DNA from 2 places in the Priestia sp. FSL W8-0001 genome. Region 2 is predicted to be linked to the other one. Evidence: riboswitches for the same ligand, from Rfam matches in the RefSeq annotation. Region 2 holds a riboswitch; the other holds the start of a gene.
The links. Region 2 has a riboswitch for cyclic di-AMP ahead of MKZ18_RS14255 (dicarboxylate/amino acid:cation symporter). Riboswitches for the same ligand answer to the same signal wherever they lie in the genome.
Positions count from the first base shown of each region.

Region 1: another riboswitch for cyclic di-AMP. It lies ahead of MKZ18_RS02955 (cation:dicarboxylate symporter family transporter); the one in region 2 lies ahead of MKZ18_RS14255 (dicarboxylate/amino acid:cation symporter).

Region 1 covers NZ_JBBPAL010000001.1:543,978-551,162, reverse strand. Annotated here, with positions in the region: gene MKZ18_RS02975 (GntP family permease) at 1-514, shown strand, start outside; gene MKZ18_RS02970 (EcsC family protein) at 602-1,402, opposite strand; gene MKZ18_RS02965 (DedA family protein) at 1,474-2,064, opposite strand; gene ytvI (sporulation integral membrane protein YtvI) at 2,307-3,338, opposite strand; gene MKZ18_RS02955 (cation:dicarboxylate symporter family transporter) at 3,575-4,855, opposite strand; cyclic di-AMP (ydaO/yuaA leader) riboswitch at 4,952-5,098, opposite strand; gene MKZ18_RS02950 (undecaprenyl-diphosphate phosphatase) at 5,270-6,094, opposite strand; gene brnQ (branched-chain amino acid transport system II carrier protein) at 6,244-7,185, opposite strand, start outside.
Region 2 covers NZ_JBBPAL010000001.1:2,666,019-2,673,203, forward strand. Annotated here, with positions in the region: gene ablB (putative beta-lysine N-acetyltransferase) at 1-162, opposite strand, end outside; gene MKZ18_RS14235 (peptidase) at 190-1,458, opposite strand; gene MKZ18_RS14240 (3-oxoacid CoA-transferase subunit B) at 1,471-2,133, opposite strand; gene MKZ18_RS14245 (CoA transferase subunit A) at 2,118-2,819, opposite strand; gene MKZ18_RS14250 (aspartate aminotransferase family protein) at 2,812-4,176, opposite strand; gene MKZ18_RS14255 (dicarboxylate/amino acid:cation symporter) at 4,378-5,604, opposite strand; cyclic di-AMP (ydaO/yuaA leader) riboswitch at 5,818-5,972, opposite strand; gene MKZ18_RS14260 (response regulator transcription factor) at 6,544-7,185, shown strand, end outside.

The sequences.
Region 1 (7,185 bases), 2.1 Mb from region 2:
GACACTACTGTATGATTGGAAAAAGATAAAAGTAAACTTTCAAGCAGGTCTTAACACCAGTATCAGCGGGGCATTGTTAGCTTCTATGAACACGGGTGCTGAATATGGTTTTGGAGGCGTTATTGCTGCTCTTCCAGGCTTTGGTGTTATTAGTAAAGGAATTTCCGAGACATTTACAAATCCACTTGTTAACGGTGCTGTGACTACAACAACATTGGCTGGTATAACTGGTTCTGCATCAGGCGGTATGGGAATTGCATTAAGCGCTATGTCAGAAAAGTATTTAGCGGCAATTAATCAGTTTAATATACCACCTGAAGTAATGCACCGCGTTATTTCGATGGCATCAGGCGGTATGGATACACTTCCACATAACGGTGCTGTTATTACGCTTCTTGCAGTAACAGGTTTGACTCACCGTCAAGCATATCGAGATATTTTTGCAATTACGATCATTAAAACGCTAGCGGTTTTTGTCATCATTGCACTTTACACTTTCTTCGGTATTGTTTAAGGTAAAAAGCATCCTTCTTAGTAGCAAGGATGCTTTTTTATCGACATATTTCCCTAGAAATAATGTTATTTCGCAGGAAATGTCTTATTATGACTCTTGTAAATTCTTTTCTTGTTCTAATCGTTCTAAGATGCGGCGTTTACGATAAAGCATCGTCCCTATTTCTCCAATGTCTCCAATCGCCTGCTTATTTACATAAGCACCGAAGATCATACCTGCTATAGGAATCATTTGAAAAAGTTTTTTCCATCCCCAGTTATCTCGATAAGTCGTAAATACCTCTCTCCAACCTTGAAGCTGCGATAAGCTTTGTTCTCGCTTCCCTTCTGATAGCTCTTCTAAAATTGCTCGCTTACCTACAATGTCAGAGGATAAGAACTGCATGCACTTTACCATAAACACACGCTCTTCTTGTTTTGTCGGGTCGTATCCATAGGAAACAGCTACTTCTTGTAGCGTTTTTAAAGTTAGCCCTAGTACAAACGGTACATCAATAGCCAGCGTGAAGATACCACCAATTCCAGTCGTAGCACCTTGAATTTTAGCATTTTTTTGACGTGCCTCCACAAAGGCATTTGCTAACTCATCCATTTCTTGAATAGATAACTGCTGAATATCCGTTAATGTTAAATCTTTTTCTTTTAAACGTTTAGATGCTTTTTCTAACGTAGCGGAAGTATTAGCTAAATATTGGCCTCCGTTATCAATGTACTTAGCAACCTCGTCAAGAAGCTTTTCTATTTTTTCGTGGATAAACCTAGGCGTGACTTTATCAAGCGCTGCAAAAGGTAAGCGAAGCAGCTTTTCCCAAAAGAATAGTCCCTTTTGACTTTTTTCCCACTTTTCAATCTTCTTTAATTCTTTAGCCAGCTGTTCAGTCGTTTCCACATGCTTTCCCCTTTCTACATAAAGCGCCCAGACAACTTATTTGCTGGGCGCTCTCTTTTCCCTTATGCTTTTTATTTCTTTTTCACATATTTAAACGTAAAGAAAATAACAATGATAACTAATAGTCCAATTCCAATCGGCTGCATATATTGAGATACAATAGGTCCAACATCTTCCCATTGTGGGCCTAACTTATAACCCAGATATACGTAAAGGGCAGTAATTGGTAACATCGCTACAAACGTGTAAATGGAAAATTGCCAAACGTTCATTTTTGCCATTCCGCAAGGAAGCGAGATGGCTGTACGTACTCCAGGAATAAAGCGACCAAAAAAGGCTACTCCTGCCCCATATTTATTAAAAAATCGATCTGCTGCATCGATTTCCTTTTCTTTTACTAGAAAATACTTTCCATATTTTAAGACAAGTGGACGCCCACCATAGCGACCAAGAGCATAAAGTGTTAATGGTCCAAACACGCCTCCAACTGTTCCCGCTAAAATAGCTAAATAAAGGTTCATGTCACCTTGATATACCCAATATCCTACGAGTGGTAAGACTAGCTCTGCTGGGACAAATTCAAACGTTAGCGCTAAGATAACGCCGAAATACGAAAGTTGCTTAAGCGCTTCTACTAGTGATAAAACAATTGTTTCTAACAAACGACTTCCTCCTTAGTTAACTTACTGCTCTATAACAAAACGTGATATTTTAAAGCTTCACAAGTCATAATTGTATATTAATCCCCTTTAATTGAAAAGTAAAAAAAGAACGAATGCTGTCAATCTAACGAATTAACGAGTCGTTCTGTAAAAAATCCCAACAAAAAACCTGAACGATTAAAAGTTATGAACTCTCAATCGTTCAGGTATAGTAAGGACTGAACTACTTATGTCTCAGTCTCCTAAATTTTAAAGTTAATTTGGATGACGCCAACTTTTCGAAGCGCATCATATAAGATGACAAGAGCTGGACCTAAAAACAGCCCCACAAACCCTAGCAATTTAAATCCAATATACAGGCTAATTAACGCAGCTAAAGGAGAAATCCCCATGTTTGTTGAAAAAACTTTTGGTTCTACAACTCTTCGAACGACGGTAATCACCCCAAATAAAATAAATAGACCAATTGCCAACGAGTCTTGACCTTGAGTTAAAGCAAATATTCCCCATGGAACTAGAACGGAACCTGTTCCTAGAATTGGTAGAATATCAACGATAACGATTAAAAGACTCAATAAAGCCGTGTACGGAACATTTAATAGCCATAGCCCAACATAAGCCATCACAAATGTTAAAAGACTCAATACAATCTGAGCTTTAATGAAGCCAACACCTGCTTGCATTAATTGCGTAATAACAATCTTTGTTTTATATTTCGTTTCATCTGTTAAAAACGATTTTACTTTTTCTTTTATGTTCGGTAGCTCTAAGCTAATGAATACTAAAGCAACTAAATAAATCAGAAATTCTAGCAGGAAGCCTGGAACGGTTGCAGCAAAGCTAATAATTAACTCAACGGTTCCTTTTAATAGTGTATCCAATGAATTAATGGTGCTTTCGATTGCGTTTTCAATGGATGAAATGACTTCTGTAGGAAGAGCGTTTGAATAATACTTCCACTTAATAATGTTAGGATAAATTGTTGTTTCATAAAGCTCTTTTACAAAAGAAGGCGTAACTTTTGAGAGAGCCACTACTTGCGTTACAATTGTACGAATAATAAAGAAACCAATTAATGTTATGGATACAACATATAATAAAAACGCTACTAATACAGCATAGATTCGACTAAACTTCAAAGAATGCTGCAACTTTTGAATAAGACCTTCTAGAACAATTGCTGTTAATAATGCAAAGACAATTGGTAAGCTATAAGGAATTAAAAAACAAGCTGCAATAATCGATACAATAATTGCTATGCGCTTCTTCCACATATGTAAATGCCTCCCACGCTTTCTTCCTAAATTCACTCACATGCCACATACTAGAGCACGCTCAGCTTGTTTATTTAAAAACATATCTGTTGTTACCTACTATAATTATAGGTTTAATTTCTTTATTAATAAAGAACTAATCAAAAAATTATCAAAAAAGCTACTTACCTGTTCATAAAAATAGAACCGGTAAGTAGCCTTATGCATTAAGCATTGTTACGAGATTAGAAGATACATTAGCTAGCTGCTTTTGCCTCTCTCGACTGTTTCATCACTTCATTAGCTTTTATAGGATTGTACTTGCCTTCAGACTTAGACATAACAATTCCTGCAATTGTGTTACCCATTAAGTTTACAACTGTACGAGCCATATCCATAATTCGGTCCACACCGGCAATGAATGCAAGACCTTCGGCTGGAATTCCAATCGTACCCAACGTTGCTAATAATACAACAAATGATGTTCCTGGAACGGCTGCCATCCCTTTTGAAGTAATCATAAGCACTAGGATTAGCGTTAGCTGTTCGACAATGGTTAAGTCAATTCCATAAACCTGTGCCAAGAAAATAGCGGCAATTGCTTGATACAGCACAGATCCATCTAAGTTAAACGTATAACCAATTGGGATAACAAACGATACAATAGCTTTTGGACATCCCATTTTTTCTAATTTGCCCATAATACGCGGTAATACCGTTTCTGAACTTGATGTGCTATATGCTAACAGCAATTCATCTTTTAAATAACGCATTAATGTAAAGATATTTACACCAGCCCATTTCGCAACCGCTCCTAAAACCACAATTAAGAAGAACAGTAAACCAGCGTGAACTAGAATAACAAGTTTCGCTAGAGACATTAATGATTCTAAACCAAACTTAGAAACAGTTACACCAATGAGAGCAAAGACCCCGATAGGAGCAACTTTCATCACCATGTTAACAACATGGAACATCGCATGAGAAACGCCGTCAAAAAATTGTAAAACAGGCTTTCCACGATCCCCAATAGCTGCTACACCTAATCCAAATAACACGGAGAAAAAGATGATGGCTAACATGTCACCTTCCACTAATGATTGGAAGAAGTTCGTTGGAACAATATGAAGGAACGTTTCTGCAACGGATTTCTCACTTTGTTCTTCACTTGTCTCTACGTACTGGTTAATATCAGTCTTTTGTGCAGATTCAATGTCCACTCCTACACCTGGTTGGAAAGCATTAGCCAATAAAACACCTATAATGATTGCAAACGTTGTGATGACTTCAAAGTAAATGATAGTCTTAGCACCTAATCGGCCTACTTGCTTGCCGTTACCAGCGCCCGCAATACCAACAATTAAGCTTGAGATAACAATTGGAATAACAATCATTTTAATCAGGCGTAAGAATAAGTCGCCCAGCGGCTGTAAATACGTTGCTACTCTTGGATCATTAAACCAAATAACACCAACTAGAATACCTAAAATTAAACCAACAAAAATTTGTGTTGCCATGCCAAACCGCAATTTTTTCATATGTGCTCTCCTCTCTGTTGTAAAGCGATTTTATTTTTTCTGAAAATTTAAAAAAGACCATTCTAAAAGAAAGAATGGTCGACAAAAAGACAATGTTCTTTCTCTCAATAAGCAGACGAGGTTAACTGTCGGATTCGGGTTTGAGAGTACCCTACTTTCACTCAGGAAAGATTCACCCCAAGGCATATGATATACCAAATTTGTGGTTCCCCCGCTCTAATGTAGACTAAGCTTCTTATTAAATTATTTTTCTGAAATATTATACAGAATTAATATTTTATTCAATAAGAATAATTTATCTGTTTTTCGAAAGCTTGTCAATTTATTTTTATGACTCAAAACTTTTTAACTATATAAATGCCAAAATATAAAACAGCCTTGGCTCTAAATGTAACCAAGGCTGTTTTAGCATTCTTAAAAGAATACAAGATAAATAGCAACTGCTAATACAATACGATAAATAGCAAAAGGTACCAATTTTATTCGATTAATTAATTTTAAGAAAAAGCGAATGGAAACAAGCGCTACAATGAAAGCACTAATAAAACCAGCAATGAAAAAAGGTAATGCATCAATTGTGAAATACTGCCAATTTTTGATTAATGATAACCCACTAGCTCCTGCCATAATAGGAACAGCCATAATAAAAGTAAAGTCAGAAGCTGCTCGGTGGCTCATACCCAAAAGTACCCCACCTGAAATCGTAGCACCAGAACGCGAAAATCCTGGCCATAGAGCGATACATTGAAACAATCCAACACCAATGGCTTGACGATAGGTCATTTGATCTACCGTTTCTGTTTTTGGAATTCTTGAAGCAAAGCGGTCTGCAATAATCATTAAAATTGCTCCTGCAATTAAGCTGACTAACACCGTGTTCAACGAGAACAAATGCTTGTCAATAAAATCTTCAAATAAGAATCCTAATACAGCTGCCGGAAGCAAACCAACGATAACTTGAGAAAGTTTTAATCGATTTGTTACCTGTTCATATTTCTCATTTTTACGATTTAACCCTAATAGATTAATAAAACGATTTCTAAACAAAACAACAACGGCTAGGATCGAGCCTAATTGAATGACAATCTTAAATGTATTAGCAACCTCTGGTGAAAATAGTTCTTTTGAATTCAGCCATAAATCATCTACAATAATCATGTGTCCGGTCGATGATACAGGCGCAAATTCAGTTAGACCTTCTACAATTCCTAAAATAATCGCAACAATAATTTCCCACATTTTTACTCTACCTTTCAAGATTACATAATTTTTTCATCTTCATAGCAAACGTGAATATTCGCTTTTTATCATAATTGTTTGCTGATAAAAACACAATCTTTATTTGAAGAACAAAAAAAGCCCAAACTGGGCTTTTTTTATGGACAATCTTATTTACTATATGATTTAACTTGTTTTGAGTGAACTACTTTACCTTTTAGATTATATAAGCTAAGAAGATAACCGCCCATAGCCCCAGCGATTGCTGGTACTAACCAACCAAATCCTGTGTTATACAATGGCAAAGTCTTTACAAGTTCCCCCCAAGCACCTAAGTTTAACCCTGACTGAAGACAAGCGTCCGTTACGCTTACAATTCCAACGAATAAAATAGATAAAGCATATACACCTTGCTTTCCTTTGATTAAAGAATTCGTTAATGATAGAACAATTAGCATAATAGCAACAGGGTAAATAGCTGTTAAAACTGGAACTGAAATTTTTAGAATCATGGTTAATCCTAAGTTTGCAACAAGTAAACTAAATACGGCAATTGTACTAACCCAAACCTTATATGATACTTTCGGTACTAATTGCTCAAAATACTGACTGCATGAGGTTAATAATCCAACAGAAGTTGTTAAACACGCTAGCGTAAATACAACTCCTAATAGAACAGCTCCGAACGGTCCAAAAAGCGTAAATACAATGTTCGTTAACGTTATTGCTCCATTTGCTGCATTGGCATGACTAACAGATCCTAAATATGCCAGCATAAGATAAATAATAGCTAGCAACGTTCCTGCAATTACTCCTGCACGAATGGATGATGACATAATACTTTTCGCACTAGTCATTCCTTTTTGCTTCAAAGCCATTGCAATGACAATTCCAAAGTTTAGCGCAGCGATTGTATCCATGGTCGCATAACCATCGGTAAATCCAGTAGCGAATGCTTTTGTGACATAATTACCTGCAGGTTGACCAGCCGGCTCAAAAGGATAAGAAAGGGCACGAATAAAAATAAGTGAAATAAGAACTAATAAAACTGGCGTTAATACTTTTCCAAAGCGGTCAACAAGCTTTGAAGGCTTTAAAGCTAACCAGTAAGC
Region 2 (7,185 bases):
TTCGTAGCGAGACTTTATAATTACCTTTTCTAACTGGTGCTTATTCAGCTCTCTCTTTATATAGTAAATCATGCTAGAAATATTCCCTCGGTAATCCTCAATTCGAAGTCTTTTATTAAAAGAGTCTTGTATGCACAGCGCGCTGAAGTCCCGTCTATTCACTTCAATCAAATTGCTTCCCCTCCTTTATCAGTCGGCAATTTCACACCAATCAATAATAGTAAGAGCAATAATTTCAGTGGCTTTTATAACAGATTCAATAGAAATATATTCGTTTGGAAAGTGAGCAACTTCCGTAACTCCTGGACCAAAAACAACTGTTGGAATCTTACCAACCTGAGATAAAATCCCTCCATCCGTTCCCCAAGGTGACGCTTCAATAGTAGGAGGGTGACCCATTGCTCGCTCATAGCTTTGAGAGAGAGATGAAATAAGGGGGTGCTGTGTATCTAACTCATTTGGCAGCCAATGCGCTCCAAACCACTCTAAATCCACAGGGTGAAAATCAAACCAAGAATCTTGCACGCTAATTTTTTTCAACCATTCTTCTACTTCTTCCTTCACATCCTTCATCTTTTCATGAGGTGCTACCCCAATTCTCCCTTCAATTATCACCTCATCTGCAACTGAAGACGGCCACGATCCGCCTTTTATCGTGCCTATGTTAATTGGCACAGGGATGGGCGTATTTTTGTACAACGGATCAACAATGCGAGCATTGCGATTTTTCTCTAGCTGCTGGAGATGCTCAATAAGAAGCATTGCTTTCTCAATTGCACTCACTCCTTCATATCTTGTACCTCCGTGAGCAGATCGACCATGTATGGTTAAACGAAACCACATCGAACCTTGTTGCTTAGAGAAGATTTTCATGCTTGTAGGCTCAGGAATGATTGCTCCATCTGCTTTATACCCCCTTAACACACAGGCAAGCGTACCCGCTCCTCCACTTTCTTCTTCAATTACACTTTGAAAGATAACGTCACCTTTTAATAAAACACCGAGCTCTTGTAACGCTTGAATAGCAAAAAGAAGAGCTACATTTCCTCCTTTCATATCTGTACTTCCTCGTCCATATACGTTACCGTCTCTTACCATTCCACTATACGGTTCGTCTCTCCAGTGTGCTAAATCTCCTGCTGGTACCACGTCAATATGACCGTTTAATAGAATAGATTTCCCTCCTCCTCTTCCTTTTAAGGTACCTACTACATTAGGACTATCTTGAAAGTTAGTTCGAGTAGAGACAAATGCTTCATTTTTACGCAGTTCTTTAATATCCGGTTCCCATATGTCAATGGTTAACTGAAGCTGTCTTAGCTTTTCAATCACAATCGCCTGAACATATTTTTCATCTCTTTGGACGCTTGCTTCCTGTACAAAACGTTGCAACAACCGAACTATTTCATATTTATGTTCCGTCAACCAGCTCTGAATTTCCCCTTGCCAATTTGTCATATCTCAACCTCCTTAGGGAATTATTTTGATGCTATCGCTCAGCTCTACTGTTGCATCAGTTGCTTGCAGCACATCTTCCACAGTATAAGGAGACATTACTTCTATTAAAAGCAAGTGATTTTTCTCTATTTTTAAGACAGCTCGGTCCGTAATGATTAAATCCACGCAGCGCTTAGCAGTAAGAGGTAAAGAGCACGTTTTCACAAGCTTTGGTTCACCATTTTTATTGGTATGATTCATTAGCACAACAACTTTCTTAACCTTTTGCGCTAATTCCATCGCTCCTCCCATACCAGGTACTCGCTTTCCTGGTACAATCCAATTTGCCAAATCCCCTTGTTCACTGACTTCTAGCGCTCCTAGAATAGTCATATCAACGTATCCTTTTCGAATCATTCCAAAAGCAATTGCACTATCACAATAGGAAGACCCTGAAAGCGTAGTAATAGGATAACCCGCTGCATTGCAAGCATTTTCATCTTCTTGCCCTTCCAATGGAGAAGGACCGATTCCAACAATTCCATTTTCCGCATGAAACATAACCGCTATCGCCGAAGGAACATAGTTTGGAATAAGCGATGGAATTCCAATACCTAGATTTACAATCATTCCATTTTCAATTTCCTGAGCAGCTCTCTTAGCAATTCGATGACGATTATCTATTCCCAAACCCATTTCCAATTCACCCCTTTTGACTGTACAATATAGTTTACAAATACACCTGGAGTCATAATTGAATCAGGATTAAGTTCACCTAATGGGACAATTTCTTCTACTTCAGCAATCGTTACTTTTCCAGCCATAGCTACAAGCGGATTCGTATTACGAGCGCTTTTATCATACAGCAAGTTTCCAAATTCATCTGCTTTCTTAGCGTAAACAATCGATACATCTGCTTCTAACGGCGTCTCAACTAAAAACGTTTTGCCTGATAGAGTGATCATTTGCTTTCCCACACAAATTACGTCAGTTTCAATCCCCACATCAATTAATACCCCACCGATGCCCACTCCGGCTGCTCGAATTCTCTCAACAAGCGTTCCTTGAGGAGAAAATTCTACTTCTAGTATTCCATCGTTCATCTGTTTACCAGCAACCGGATTCGAACCAATGTGCGAAGCAATGAGCTTTTTAATTCGCTGTTCACATACAAGCTTTCCTACACCAATGGTTGGGAAACCTGCATCATTACAAATAAGCGTTAACCCGTTAACATCACTTTTTAAAATTTCTTCAATTACAGTAGGAGCTGTACCTACCCCTCCAAACCCTCCAAACATGATTGTCATATCATTTTGAACATAGCTCATAACATCTGTGCTTTTAATCATTTTATGAAACCTATTTTGAAGATTATTCATTTTTCTCTTCCTCTCCCCCCAGTTCTTTTTCAATCTCAACCATCGTCACAGTTAATAATCCCACCAGCTCATCAATTTCGTGTGACGTAATAGTATATGGAGGTGAAATAATAATTCCGTCTCCTTCTACTCCATCTTCTCCAGCTTGAGATGGGTATAATAAAAGGCCTTTATCTTGAGCTTTTTGAATAACCCTAGACGTTAATTCAAACGATGAAGGAAATGAAGCTTTAGAATTCAGGTTTTGAACAAGCTCTAATCCTAGCAATAACCCTTTCCCTCGTATATCTCCGATAATGTTTACTTGCTGTTGCAAGCTCTTAAGCTTCGCATATAAATATGCTCCCTTACTCTCCACTGCTTCTATTAAAGAATGATTCTGTATATAATCCAGCACGGCCAACGCAACGGCTGAAGAAAGCGGATTTGCACTTAATGTATGCCCACTCATAATGAGATTAGATCCATTTAATACGGGCGCTAGTACGCTTTTAGTAGCAACTGTTGCTGCAATTGGAGTATATCCAGCACTTAAACCTTTACCAAGAGTCAAAAGATCCGGCTTGGCTTTCCAATGTTCATAAGCAAAGACCTTTCCTGTACGCCCCATCCCCGTCATCACTTCATCTACAATCCATAAAACATCATATTTATCGCAAATCTCTCGAATTCGCTCGTAATATCCATCAGGTGGCGTTATAGCTGCTCCAGCTGCTCCAATGATAGGCTCCGTAATAAAAGCAGCAATTTGCTCGCTTCCTGTACGCTTAATGACTCTTTCGAGTTCGTTTGCACACGCTAAATCACAGGATGGATACGTTTTTTCAAATGGACATCGATAGCAATAAGGTGGTGAAACAGAAGGGTATTCTTCTAGTAAAGGTACAAATCTTTTTCTTCTACCCGCATGCCCTGACATGGACAAAGCACCAATCGTAATGCCGTGATAACTCATCCATCTTGATAACACTTTTATTTTTTGAGGCTTCCCTTTTTCCTGCCAATGCTGAATAGCCATTTTCATTGCGGTTTCTGTTGCTTCTGTCCCGCTATTAACAAAAAACACAAACTGAAAATGATGATTGCTCAGTTCACAGAGCCGTGCTGCTAAGCTTTCAGCAGGTTCACTTGTAAACTGAGAGCGATAGACAAACGCAACTTTTTTTGCTTGGTCATTCATTTTATCAATAATCTCTTGAACACCATGTCCAACGTTTGCTGTCACGGCACCAGATGATCCATCTAAATATTTTTTGCCTTCCACGTCATACAAATAAACTCCCGTTCCGTGAGAAATCGTAGGATACCAAGCGTTTAACAGTGGTTTGATCAAGTTCGATAAAGACTTATCATTCATCGCGATTCCTCCTTGTCAGCAGACTTCTATTAGATTCTATGCCATATGGACACTGTTTTTGCTAAGTAAAAAGGATTGTTTTCACTAAAACAGAAAAAGGCTCACTCCTTACGTTTAAACGTAAAGAGTGAGCCTTTTTATCGTATCAGAAATCCTTTGTTTGTCATTCTCCAGTCATCCCCTACTGGTTAATGCATTACATTAAGCTCCTGCTTTTTCAGCTCTTCTTGCTTCAGACTCGGCAACAATTACTGCACACGCAGCATCCCCTGTAATGTTAACCGATGTACGAATCATATCAAGCAAGCGGTCAATACCGATGATTAATGCGATACCTTCTACTGGTAAGCCAACTGCTGAAAGTACCATCGCTAACATGATAAGTCCAACACCTGGAACACCCGCTGTTCCAATACTTGCAAGAACTGCTGTTACAACAACTGTAATTAGTGCACTGAATGATAAATCTACTCCGTACACCTGAGCGATGAAAACAGTTGCTACCCCTTGCATAATTGCTGTTCCATCCATGTTAATTGTTGCACCTAATGGCTGAACAAAACTACTGATGGATTCCGGTACACGAAGATTTTTCTGAGCTACGTTCATTGCAATTGGCAACGTCGCATTACTGCTTGATGTACTAAAACCAACAGTCATAGCTGGTGCAAAGCCTTTAAAGAACTCAATTGGGTTGCGCTTTGCTAACAGCGCTATAGATCCACCGTACGTTAAGATAGCGTGAACAAATAGCGCAAGCACAACTACTGACATGTAAAGCCCCATTGCTTTAATCGCTCCCCATCCTTGGCTACCAACCGCAGTTGCGATTAAACCAAACGTACCGTATGGAGCAAACTTCATCACTAAGTTTACAAGGTACATCATAAGCTCATTACCTTGATCGATAATGTTATATAGTCCTTTTGCTTTATTACCTAACATCGTAATTCCAAATCCAATAAAGATTGAGAATACGATAATTTGAAGCATGTTTCCTTCAGTCATTGCTAGAACTGGGTTAGTAGGAATCATGTTTAGTAATGTTTCACCTACAGGAGGTGCTTCTTGTGCTTCAAAGGAAGCATTTGCTGTGTCGAATGTCCCAACTGTGCCTGGCTTAATAATAAATGCTAAGATAATAGCAATTGTAATAGCAATTGTTGTCGTAATTAAAAAGTAACCAATTGTTTTACCGCCGATGCGGCCAAGTTTCTTCGGATCTCCCAAACCTGCAACGCCAAGTACAATTGAGAAAAAGACAATCGGTACAACAAGCATCTTAATAAGATTTAAAAAGATTTGCCCAAGCGGCGTAAATAAATATTTATCTAGTGTTGTAAACGTCCCTGGTGAAAACGTATTTAACAAGACACCTACAACAGCACCAATAATTAGTGCAATGATAATCTTTGTTGATAGTTTCATTGATGGACCCCCTCATATAAACAAATTATATTATTAATTTAATAACTACCAAGATTAACAAGTTGAATATTCCAAAAAGAATAACTACTTTTAATTTATATTATTTTTGAAATTTTCAGAATAGAATGAGCTCCAGCTGCTTTTTTTTAAAATCATCGAAAAAAGTGTACAAAAAAAACCATGAGAGCCCTCTCTGGTTTTCAAACCTTCCATGTACTCTCCCACAAAATGCTGACGAGGTTAGCTGTCGGATTCGGGTATGTGAGTTACCCTACTTAACTATTAAGTTAAGATTCACCCCTAGTGCTTGTCTGCACAAATTTGGGTCCCCCGCTTTCTTTCAATCTGAAATTAAGCAACTGTTATTTTGATGTAATAGTTTTAAACTGCAATAACTTACTTCTTTATTAAAATTCATTTCCTATCACTTTGTCAAGATAATATACAAAAAAAATTCAAAACACTGTCGTTTTTTTTATTTTCATGTCATATTTTATCACATTTTATGTATATTTTATATTCGTATTTATGTTCGTTATAAACTAAACTACTCTTTACCAAATGACATTCCAACTTAAAATAGCACCTCATACCAATAACAACTAACAAATTGTATAGTAATACTAAACACATAAAGAAGAAATCCATTTTATAACATTTAAAATAAAATAATTAATATTCATTAAATATTATTTTTATACAATAATTGTAAGCATTATCATTTTTATATTCATATTTTATACTGGTTTAATGTATATATGTAAATGTTTTTTTCTGAATTTCACCATAATTAAGTTTAGCTAATTTAAACTTTACTTTTTTGGCGAGCAATTTCATAAATTACATTTTTTTCTAAAATCCATTTCAATCTCCCCTTTCTTTTTGATAAACTATAAAGAACAATATATTGATTTTTATCTATAGAGGAGAGTCCTAACCATGTTTACCGTCTTAATTGTAGAAGATGATCAAAAAATTGCTTCTTTATTAAAAGAACATCTTGAAAAATATAATTTACTCGTACATATCGTTACGTCATTTACAGATGTACTTGATGATTTTCAAAAGCACCACCCTAACCTTGTCTTATTGGATGTGAATTTACCAAAATATGATGGCTTTTATTGGTGCAGACAAATCCGTACTCTTTCCACTTGCCCTATCATTTTCATCTCAGCACGCGATGGAAAAATGGACCAAGTGATGGCGTTAGAAAGTGGAGCAGATGATTATTTAACCAAGCCTTTTGACTACGACGTCGCGATTGCCAAGGTAAATAGCCAACTACGACGCGCATACGGGTCCTATGCACCTACTAACCAGGAGCGAATTGTAGAGCACGCCGGCTTAACTTTATATCCTGAAAGGTTACTATTACGCTACCAAAGCAAAGAAGTTGAGCTTAGCCAAACAGAAAGCAAGCTCATTGAAACATTGTTAGATAAAGCAGAAAGAGTTGTTAGCAGAGATCGATTACTCGAAAAAATTTGGGACGACCAGCTTTTTGTTGATGATAATACTCTAAATGTCTACATGACGCGTACGCGTAAAAAACTAGGGGATGTTGGTATCGAAAAAGCG